Regions from separate parts of the Peribacillus sp. FW305-BF15 genome, predicted to be linked through region 2. Evidence: riboswitches for the same ligand, from Rfam matches in the RefSeq annotation. Region 2 holds a riboswitch; the other holds the start of a gene.
What was found. Region 2 has a riboswitch for lysine ahead of AC3WLU_RS07140 (amino acid permease). Riboswitches for the same ligand answer to the same signal wherever they lie in the genome.

Region 1: it holds a riboswitch for lysine, as region 2 does, so the genes downstream of both, AC3WLU_RS15635 (aspartate kinase) here and AC3WLU_RS07140 (amino acid permease) in region 2, are expected to answer to the same signal.

The regions. Positions count from the first base shown of each region.
Region 1 covers NZ_JBYSYV010000013.1:107,309-112,795, reverse strand. The annotation lists gene AC3WLU_RS15645 (succinate dehydrogenase cytochrome b558 subunit) at 1-132, opposite strand, end outside; gene AC3WLU_RS15640 (YslB family protein) at 516-986, shown strand; gene AC3WLU_RS15635 (aspartate kinase) at 1,050-2,282, opposite strand; lysine riboswitch at 2,372-2,548, opposite strand; gene uvrC (excinuclease ABC subunit UvrC) at 2,610-4,382, opposite strand; gene trxA (thioredoxin) at 4,486-4,806, opposite strand; gene AC3WLU_RS15620 (electron transfer flavoprotein subunit alpha/FixB family protein) at 5,008-5,487, opposite strand, start outside.
Region 2 covers NZ_JBYSYV010000005.1:168,182-173,668, reverse strand. The annotation lists gene AC3WLU_RS07145 (glycoside hydrolase family 13 protein) at 1-121, shown strand, start outside; gene AC3WLU_RS07140 (amino acid permease) at 171-1,622, opposite strand; lysine riboswitch at 1,719-1,904, opposite strand; gene AC3WLU_RS07135 (LacI family DNA-binding transcriptional regulator) at 2,162-3,124, opposite strand; gene AC3WLU_RS07130 (metal ABC transporter solute-binding protein, Zn/Mn family) at 3,754-4,677, shown strand; gene AC3WLU_RS07125 (metal ABC transporter ATP-binding protein) at 4,690-5,445, shown strand; gene AC3WLU_RS07120 (metal ABC transporter permease) at 5,456-5,487, shown strand, end outside.

The sequences.
Region 1 (5,487 bases), on a different contig from region 2:
CCCATTAAAAGTCTCTTCTCCTTTTGTTGCCATAAAGTTTACAGATAAATGAAAAATTAGGAATAGACCAATTGGAATTACTCCTAGAAGTGAATGAAGCCTGCGATTCCCAAACTCACGATTTTTTGCCACTAAGTGCCCCCCCTTAATTTGTGAAAAATCATGCAAAGATAAACTGGTGGCTACCTTTTATCTCCGCGTGAAAATACAGTATAGAGTCAAAAAACTCCTCTATACTTCCTTTACAATTATGTGACATGTCCATTTTACTCCTGACTTCTATGTGCGTCAAGAAAACGGATACAAGAAATCTCTTTTTCAGAATAGATTTTATTGGATTATCTTGGGTATTTTTTGTTTGTCAAGATGATATTTTGAATAAATTTCTAATTTAACTATTAATATCTCGGTATAATTTATCATTTTTTTCCAATTGCTATTTAAATAAATAAAAAACAGTATAATTTGCAAAAGAAATACGTTTATAATAGATTTACAGAAAGAGGCGATAAACTATGAAAAAAAATATTGCTGCTGCGATAGAAGAAGAGATTCAAACGGAAGAAATTCAAACTGAAGAATTCAAAGTTCCAGCTTTCGGGTACGAATTAATCAGAGAAGTTCTATTGAACGATATTCTCGGAAAAGACTCTAATCAAATCCTCTATTGGGCAGGTAAACAATTAGCAAGAAAATTCCCATTGAAGGGCGATCAGGAAGTGATTGAATTTTTCCAAAGCGCTGGATGGGGCAATCTGGAAATCTTGAAGTATACGAAACACCAGATGGAATTATCCCTCACGGGTGAAATAATCAGCCGCCGCCTGGATTTACACCCTGATTGTCACTTCCAGCTTGAAGCCGGTTTCCTTGCCGAGCAGTTTTCACTGCAAAAAAAATTCCTCAGCGAATCAACGGAAGAAATCAAACGCCGCGCAAAAAAAGTGATATTCACCATCCAATGGGATCCCAGAGATCCAATCTAATGAGCCCTGAAAACAGACTTACCCTTTTTACCGGAAGTCTGTTTTTTATTGGACTCCTGACACTTAAGCTAGCACATTTGCATGCTGACCAAGTTTAAATGCTTCATGAAGGGATTCAACCGCCTTCACCATTTCCTTTTCATTGACGACGGTCGAAACTTTAATTTCCGATGTGCTGACCATTTTCACCTGGATGCCTGTATTGGCCATCACTTCAAACATTTCGGCAGCCACTCCCGGATTGGATACCATACCAGAACCGACGATGGACACTTTGGCCAATCCGCTCTCCGTTTCGACCCGGTCGAATCCCAATTGTTCTTTATTATTTTCCAGAACGATCAAGGCCGCTTCCGTATCTTCACTTTTTGTGGAAAAAGATAGATTCGTCGTATCCTCGGCAGTCATGCTTTGAATGATGATGTCCACATTGATCCGGTTTTTCGCAAGCGTCGTGAAGATCGTGGATAATGCACCAAGTGATTGGGGCAAACCATATATTGTGACCCTCGTAATACTGTCTTCAAAAGCAATGCCGCGTACAATTAAGTTTTCTTCCATAGTTGCTTCCTCCTCTATGATCGTACCTGATTCTCTCTCCATGCTTGAACGGACTTCAAGCGGAATTTGATAATTTTTTGCATATTCGACAGCCCTTGGGTGAAGGACGCCCGCCCCCAGGTTGGCAAGTTCCAGCATTTCATCGTAAGAAATGGATTGGAGTTTTCGCGCGCCTTTTATGTAGCGTGGGTCCGTTGTGAAAACACCCGTTACATCTGTATAAATATCGCATCTATCCGCATTAAGCGCTGCTGCGATGGCAACTGCCGTGGTATCGGAACCGCCTCGCCCTAAGGTAGTGATTTCCCCATTTGCATCGTTACCCTGGAAACCGGCTACGACCACTATTTTCTTCTCCTGAAGCTGGGCTTGGATCCTCGTGGCATCGATGTTTAAAATCCGGGCATTCCCATGAACGGATTCCGTTTGCATGCCAGCCTGCCAGCCGGTATACGAAATGGCTTCATGTCCTTCTTCAATCAATGCCATCGTTAACAGGGAAATCGTTACCTGTTCCCCAGTCGTCAATAGCATATCCATTTCCCTCTTGCTTGGGGATCCGGAAATATCACGCGCCATGGAAACCAATTGGTCCGTTGTTTTCCCCATAGCTGAAACAACGACGACAACCTCATTTCCTTTCTCCGCTTCCTCGATTACCCGATTGGCAACATTTTTGATTTTTTCTACGCTACCGACGGATGTTCCGCCGAATTTTTGAACGATTAATGCCATCCTCATGCACCCTCTCTACTTTTTAGGCAATAAAAAAAGCAATGAGAAATATCTCATTGCTGTGGTCACATATCTTAATACTGTAATCACAGTGAGATAGCTCTCCAGGGTATAAACCCTGACAATCCGCCATTTATTAAATGTCGGACCAGGAGGACAAGGTATGAGTCTTGTCTTCCTTCGGCGGCGTCCCCTTTCAAAACCTTTCATGGAAGCTCATACTTCTCCAGGTTTTTACTCTTGAATTCCGCACCTCTATCAGCACTTTTAAGTTGTCTAGTTAAAAATTCCTTTTAATCATAGCATAGAGATTTATCGGTAGCAAGATTATTCTTGTAATTTTCTAACGATTCCCTCGGCTACCCCTTTTGGCATGCCAGCTTCCATGATTTCCTCGGCCGTCGCCTCTTTGATTTTCTTCAATGATCCAAAATGCCTTAATAATTGCTTCCTTCGCTTTTCCCCGACTCCTGGAATATCATCAAGCTGGGAGTGAACCGCATTTTTCCCGCGTAGCTGGCGATGAAACGTAATCGCGAACCGATGCACTTCATCCTGAATTCTTTGCAATAGGTAAAATTCCTGGCTCCTTGAATCAAGAGGTACAAGTTCAAGCGGATTTCCGATCATCAATTGCGAGGTCCTATGCTTTTCATCCTTAATGAGGCCTGAAAGTGGAATATCCAAGCCTAATTCATTTTCCAGAATATCCCGTACCGCTTCGACATGTCCCTTTCCGCCATCAATGATGATCAAGTCCGGAAGCGGCAGCCCTTCTTTCAATACTCGTGAATACCTTCTTCTGACCACTTCACGCATCGATTCATAATCATCAGGTCCCTGGACCGTCTTGATCTTATATTTTCGGTACTCTCTTTTTTCCGGCTTCCCATCAATGAACACGACTAAAGCGGAAACGGGGTCACTTCCCTGGATATTGGAGTTATCGAAAGCTTCAATTCGATGCGGGGTGTAGATACCCAGTTGTTTCCCGAGGTTTTCCACCGCATTGATCGTTCTTTCTTCATCCCTCTCAATCAAAGAGAATTTTTCCTGAAGGGCGATGGAGGCATTTTTATTCGCCAATTTAAGCATGTCTTTTTTCGCTCCCCGTTTCGGGTGAATCGTTTTGACACCAAGCAGCCCTTCGGCCATTTCGGCATCCACAGATTCAGGCAGCAAGATTTCCTTTGGTTTAAAATGGTTCGTAATCTCGTAAAACTGACCGAGGAATGTAAGAAGTTCCTGTTCGGGTTCATCGTAGACCGGAAAAAGCGAAACATCCCTTTCTATCAATTTACCCTGCCGGACAAAAAATACCTGAACGCACATCCAGCCTTTATCATAGGCAAAGCCAAATACATCCCTGTCGATGAAATCGGTCGTCATCATTTTCTGCTTCTCCATCGTAATATCGATGTGGGCAATCTTGTCACGGAACTCCTTGGCCCTCTCGAAATCGAGTTCTTCCGATGCCTCCAGCATTTTTTCAGTCAGTTCTTTTTTTATTTCAGTATGCCCGCCGTTCAAGAACCGGTTGATATCATCGACCATTTTTTTATATTCCTGTTCCTCTACATCATATACACATGGGGCCAGGCACTGACCAAGGTGATAGTAGAGACAAACGCGATCCGGTAACGTATTGCATTTTCTTAGGGGATAGATGCGGTCGAGCAATTTTTTCGTTTCGTTAGCTGCAAATGCATTCGGATAAGGACCGAAATATTTCCCTTTGTCTTTTTTGACTTTTCGCGTAATGATTAGACGCGGGTGGCGTTCCGCAGTCAGCTTGATGAAAGGATACGTCTTATCATCCTTTAGCATGACATTATATTTTGGGTCATGTTTTTTGATTAAGTTCAACTCTAAAATAAGAGCCTCGATATTGGAAGAGGTGACAATGTATTCGAAATCCTCAATCTCGTTCACGAGTCGAAATGTTTTACCGTCGTGAGATCCCGTAAAATAAGAGCGGACACGATTCTTCAACACTTTCGCTTTGCCTACATATATAATCGTTCCCTGACGATCTTTCATTAAATAACAACCAGGTTGATCGGGAAGAAGGGCAAGTTTATTCTTTATTTGTTGATTCATGCATTCAGCCTCCTGTTCTCCCTTTTTTACAATCATTATATATCAAGATAGCGAAAAAAGCTTCAAGTCCGCAGACTTGAAGCTTTTTTTAGCTATCTTACTATTACGCGTGTTTTGCAATAAGTTCAGCAAGTGCTTCTTTAGGTTGGAAACCAACAACCTTATCGACCACTTCACCGTCTTTAAGGACGATTAATGTCGGGATGCTCATCACACCGAATTTTCCAGCTGTTTCTTGGTTTTCATCTACATCCACTTTTACGATTTTTGCTGTATCGCCAATTTCAGTATCAAGCTCTTGAAGAACAGGAGCGATCATTTTACAAGGTCCACACCATGGAGCCCAAAAGTCTACAAGAACGACACCTTCGCTAGTATCTGTTGTGAAAGTTTGGTCAGTTGCATTTACAATAGCCATATATATTTCCTCCTCAAATTTACTCAAATAACTAAAAACAGTATACCACTGTTGCTCAAATCGATGCTAATATTTTGCTTCAGTGGTAGGATGTCCAAAAAAAGAGTAACTATGCAGGCCAAAAACCCTCCCCATTAGCGCAAACAAAGGGGCAAGACATGTATCGGCTTATGCCGAATGTCTTGCCCCTCATCTGTATTATTTCTATTACGCGTTAACTTTAAGTTTTTTGAATTCTTCCGTAAGTAATGGAACGACTTCGAAAAGATCTCCGACAATTCCATAATCAGCCACATTGAATATGTTAGCTTCCGGGTCTTTATTGATGGCAACGATAACCTTGGAATTGGACATTCCCGCTAAATGCTGGATCGCACCGGAAATACCGCAGGCGATATAAAGATCAGGTGTTACGACTTTACCCGTTTGCCCGATTTGTAATGAGTAATCGCAATAGTCTGCATCACATGCTCCCCGGGAAGCTCCTACCGCTCCGCCAAGAACCTGTGCCAGTTCCTTTAATGGTTCAAAACCATCTTCACTTTTCACGCCACGGCCACCCGCGATGATTACTTTCGCTTCTGAAAGGTCGACCCCTTCACTGGCTTTTCTAACAACATCCTTAATGATTGTCCGTAAATCCTTAATATCCACACTTAATGTAGAAACATCACCAGAGCGGGACTC
Region 2 (5,487 bases):
GCCTGAAGAGCTGCATGCATATTCTGCCACAAAGCTGATCGGCAATTATGGTCAGGAGGAAGAAGGAATCTCCAGCAAACCCCTGCAACCATATGAATGCCGTGTTTATCATTTGAAATGAAAAAAGGACCTGTCCTTCTCCGGTTAGGGAAGAACAGGTCCTTTGCGTATTATTTTGTTTTAAGATCACATTCCTCAAGCGGAATGATTTTCGTTTTATGCTTAATTTTATAGCCGAACCATAGGACGAAAAATAGAATCAAGCCAATGTAGGAAACGAACATTGAATTCCAGTCGATTCCATCGCTGCTGAAAGCCTGATAGCCTTGTCCGATGATAATGATAATACAAAGGACAAGCGCGAATATAGGTCCGAATGGGAAGCCTTTTGCCCGGAATGGTAAAGCATTCATATCAAGGCCTTGAGCTGCATAAGCTTTGCGGAAGCGATAATGGGCAATCGCAATCCCTACCCAGGTGACGAATCCCGCCATGCCTGAAGCATTCAATAACCAGATATAAACGACGCCGTCCCCGAAAAATGAAGCTAAGAATGCAACACAGCCAACTAAGGAAGTCACGATAAGTGCATTCACGGGCACTCCTCTTTTATCTAACTTACCTAGGAATTTCGGTGCTTTCCCATCACGTGCCAAGTCCCATAACATACGGGTTGAAGCGTACATGCCAGAGTTACCGGCAGAGAGTACGGATGATAAAATGATCGCGTTCATGATCGATGCAGCAAATGCAAGGCCGGCCCGTTCAAATACAAGCGTGAATGGACTTACGGCAACATCTTCACTCAGTAAACGTGAATCCGTAAACGGAATGATCATGCCAATTACAAAAATGGCTAAGATATAGAATAAGATGATACGCCAGAAAACGGATCTGATCGCTTTTGGGATATTTTTTTCTGGATCCTCACTTTCACCAGCAGTCACTCCAAGCAATTCCGTACCTTGGAATGAAAAGCCGGCAGCCATGAATACACCTAGAATCGTGAAGAACCCTCCGTTAAAGGGACCTTCGCCCATTGTGAAATTGGAAAAACCGATTGGGTCTTTCCCACCCATGATTCCAAGAATGATCAGAACACCCGTAATCAAGAAAATGACGACTGTCACGACCTTGATCATGGCAAACCAGAATTCTGTTTCACCGAAACCTTTAACGGACATGTAATTGATAAGAAACATAATGATTAACGCAATGGCACTCCAGATAAATGAAGGGCTATCCGGGAACCAGAACTTCATAATTAAGACAACGGCTGCCAATTCGGCGGCAATGGTGATTGCCCAGTTATACCAGTAGTTCCAACCAATCGCAAAACCGAAGGACGGATCGACGAATTTGGATGCATAGACACGGAACGAACCGGCCACTGGCATGAACGCCGCCATTTCTGCAAGACTTGTCATTAAGTAATAAACCATGATGCCGATGACCGCGTATGCCACCAAGGCACCGCCGGGACCGGCTGAATGAATGGCACCGCCACTTGCTAAAAATAAACCTGTTCCAATTGTTCCACCTAATGAAATCATCATTAAATGACGCGCTTTCAGGCTCCTTTTCAGTTCAGTAGGGCTTGATGGTGATTGTGAATTTGACAATTGATGTTACACTCCTTTTTATTGGAAGGGAACGAAAAATAAAAAAACAGCAGTCGAAAAAGATCGACGGCTGTTTATAATAAACCCGTTTATCCTTCCGAAGATAGCTCCCCACGCTTTTTTGAAAAAACGTGACAGTGGTGTTCCTGTTCGGTAACACCGCCAGCGAGAATATACATGGAATATACCCTAACTTCGGCAACTTATCCTTTCAAACGGAGTCTTTAATTTTCCAGAATCTCGTCCGTTTTACTTTTATAAGCTGCAGCCTCTAACTCATCGGTAAATGAGGAAGTATTCAATTTTCTAAAATCGTTGGCGTCAGCTTGTAGGTGACGTCGTACGACTGTACTCATGAAATTCATGCAATCGCGAATAGATTGCTAGTAATTGAGTAAACTTTACTATATCAAAATTATAAAATAACTTCTGGGATATCGCAATGATTATTTCATGTGGTTATTTTTTCCTAGTTAATGAATGATGGCAGTAAGGAAGAATCAAGTGACGATGCACTAAAAAATAGCACATCCTGATAACTAAACGGTTTTCCTTTTTATTAGGGCATAGTCCAGTTTTACATGTTTGACCTCTTCAGGATTCTCAAAGAGATCCACTGCCATTTTCCCGATCCATTCCAGCGGTAAGGAAATGGTCGTGATGTCGAGCATTTCGCCAAGGCTATCATTATTGAAGCCGAGAATGGCCACATCTTCCGGTACCCTTATACCCAATTTCTTAGCGGTAAGAATGAAGCCTGCCGCCGTGTCATCATTCGTGATGATGATGGCTTCAGGTTTATCCATCATCGAATTCCATTCCTGAAACAATTGTTCACCGTCCTTAATGTGATAACTGCCTTCAAACAGCCATTCTTTATTGTTTATCAGTTGATGTTTACTCATGATATCGTTAAAGGCCTTTGTACGATGGGAACTGTTCCTGCTCTTTTTACGGCCGAGGCTGTATCCGATTTTCTTATATCCTTTAGCAATCACGTACTCAAGGGCACAGGAGAAAGCTGCATAATGATCAATGCTGATGGATGAGAATTCAGCCTGGGCGGTATCTTCACATAAAATAATCGGTCCGTATTTTTGATAATCCAAGAGGATTTTCATTTCCGAAATCCTTGAACAAACGATAATGCCATCGAGCTGCTTCATTTGCAGCATATTAAAAGCCTGGATCTCTTTCTCCCTGTCATAATTTGTTTGAAAGATGACGATATGACAGCCAATTGCATTTGCCTGTTTTGTGATTCCGTTAACGATTGCCCCGTAATATGGGTGATTGTTGAAGGGGATGATGACGCCGATAAGGTTGGTTTTCCCTTTTGAAAGATGGATGGCGTTGATGTTTCTCGTATAATTCAAGCGATTGATCGCTTCTAGGACGCTCTTTCTTTTATCGGGGCTTACATAAGGATGATCATTCAATACACGAGACACTGTTGAGACAGATACACCAGCACATTGAGCTATTTCTTTAATATTTGTCATGGTATCACCGTTTTTCTTTTTTTATATTGTACAGTATGAAACCCATTTCAGGGCAAGGGAACAGTGGGGACTGCTGAAGATTTCTGCAAATAGGGTCTTGTTATGGTATTGGTTTCATCCTTTAAGATTGGTCTAAGTCTTAGAGGAGGAGGAAAACATGATGTTCCAAACTTTAATCACCCTGTTTTTGCTTTGCGGAATCGAATTGGGATTTGCGTACTTGGCCATTTCCTTGAAACAGGAGAAATGAGTGGCAATGCCCGTCAAGAAGTTCGCGGCTTTACGCGTGGAAACCGCGTTTACACGTGAATTTCACGTTGTTCAGAAATAGCTCCCCTAGTTATGTTCACCAGTAAAACTCCACAATATAAATATAATTTCATCATACGGAATGACTGACTGTCAGGAAGCTGCCTAGTGGAGGTTCCTGACAGTTTTTGCTGTCTGTAAAAGTCATTCGCCTTTTTGAAATGTTTAAAAAAAGTTGCACTTTTTTTGTATATTTGTGTATAGTATAAAATAAGTTGTGTAGAGGAAACTTTTTAGCGTTTGCGACAATGAAAAAAATTTACACTTAATTTTGCACATGGCAAACTATTTTAGAGAGATGAAAAAGGGAGGGAATATGGATGGGTTTTCTTAAATCTATTGGAGGCGTGATTGCTGCATTGCTGGTTTTAACGGGGTGCGGCAATGATACGGCCGAAAGCGATAATGGCAATGGCAAGCTGGATGTCGTTACAACAACGGGAATGATTGGGGATTTGGTTGAGAATATCGGCGGTAAACATGTCGAGGTCACAAGTTTAATGGGACCGGGAGTCGACCCCCATCTATATAAAGCGACGCAGGGTGATGTGAAGACATTGGATTCGGCTGATATGATTTTTTATAACGGATTGCATCTTGAGGGGAAAATGACGGATATATTTGAAATGATGAGCAAGGATAAACCGACGATTGCCGTAACGGAAGACTTCAAGGAGAACCAACTTCGCAAAGTGGGTGCAAAGGAGCATGATCCCCACGTATGGTTTGATGTAAAGCTTTGGATCGTTGCGGCGGAGGCAGTTAAGAAAGAATTGATTGCCAAGGACCCGGACCATGAAGCGGAGTATCGTGAAAATTATGAGGAGTACGTTCTGCAATTGGAGGAACTTGATAAATATGTCCATGAGGAAATCAATAAAGTGCCAGAAGACCAACGGGTGCTCGTTACGGCACATGATGCTTTTGGGTACTACGGGCAGTCATATGGCCTGGACGTAAGAGGGCTCCAAGGGATCAATACATTATCGGAATATGGATCGAAAGATGTGACGGATATGCGGAACTATCTTGTGGAGAACAAAATAAAAGCGATTTTCATAGAGTCAAGCGTACCGAGGAAGGCTATCGAGGCTGTCATTCAAGGAGCAGGTAAGCAGGGCCACAAAGTGGAAATCGGCGGTGAATTGTTCTCGGATGCCATGGGTGAAAGAGGGACGGAAGAAGGAACGTATATCGGAATGGTCCGTCATAACACGGACACCATCGTCCGTGCTTTGAAATAGGGGGGAGAAACTATGAATCAAGCAGCTTTGAAGGTCGAGAATTTAACGATTGCTTATCATAAGAAGCCGGTTGTCGAAGATGTCTCATTTGAGGTGCCGGAGGGGAATTTAATCGGAATCATAGGCCCCAATGGAGCAGGGAAGTCCACTTTGATAAAGGGGATACTCGAATTGATCCCGAAAATATCGGGGCACATCACGATCAAGGGCTCTACTTATAAATCGATGAGGAAGAGTATCGGCTATGTACCACAGCGGGAGTCAGTGGATTGGGATTTTCCGACCAACGCACTTGATGTCGTGATGATGGGCAGATATGGTCATCTCGGATGGCTGAGGCGACCGGGGAAGTCCGAAAGGCAGAAGGGGATGGAGTGCCTGGAGAAGGTGGGGATGGCAGAATACGCAAACCGCCAGATCAGCCAGCTATCAGGCGGACAGCAGCAACGGATATTCCTGGCCCGGGCATTGGCACAGGAAGCGGATATTTATTTTATGGATGAACCGTTCGTAGGGGTGGATGCCGCAACAGAGAAAGCGATCATACAATTGCTGATGGAATTGAAGGAAAAAGGCAAAACCGTTCTTGTTGTGCACCATGACCTATCCACCGTGAAGGAATATTTCGACTGGACGATGTTATTGAATAAGAAGGTGATGAAAATAGGTCCGACAGAAAAAGTGTTCATTCCCGAATACCTACAGGCAACATATGGAGGCCGCCTAGCGATACTATCAGACACAAAGTCCGGCCTTTTATTAAAATGAGGTGTACACGATGAATATAATGGACATTATCAACGATCCAAA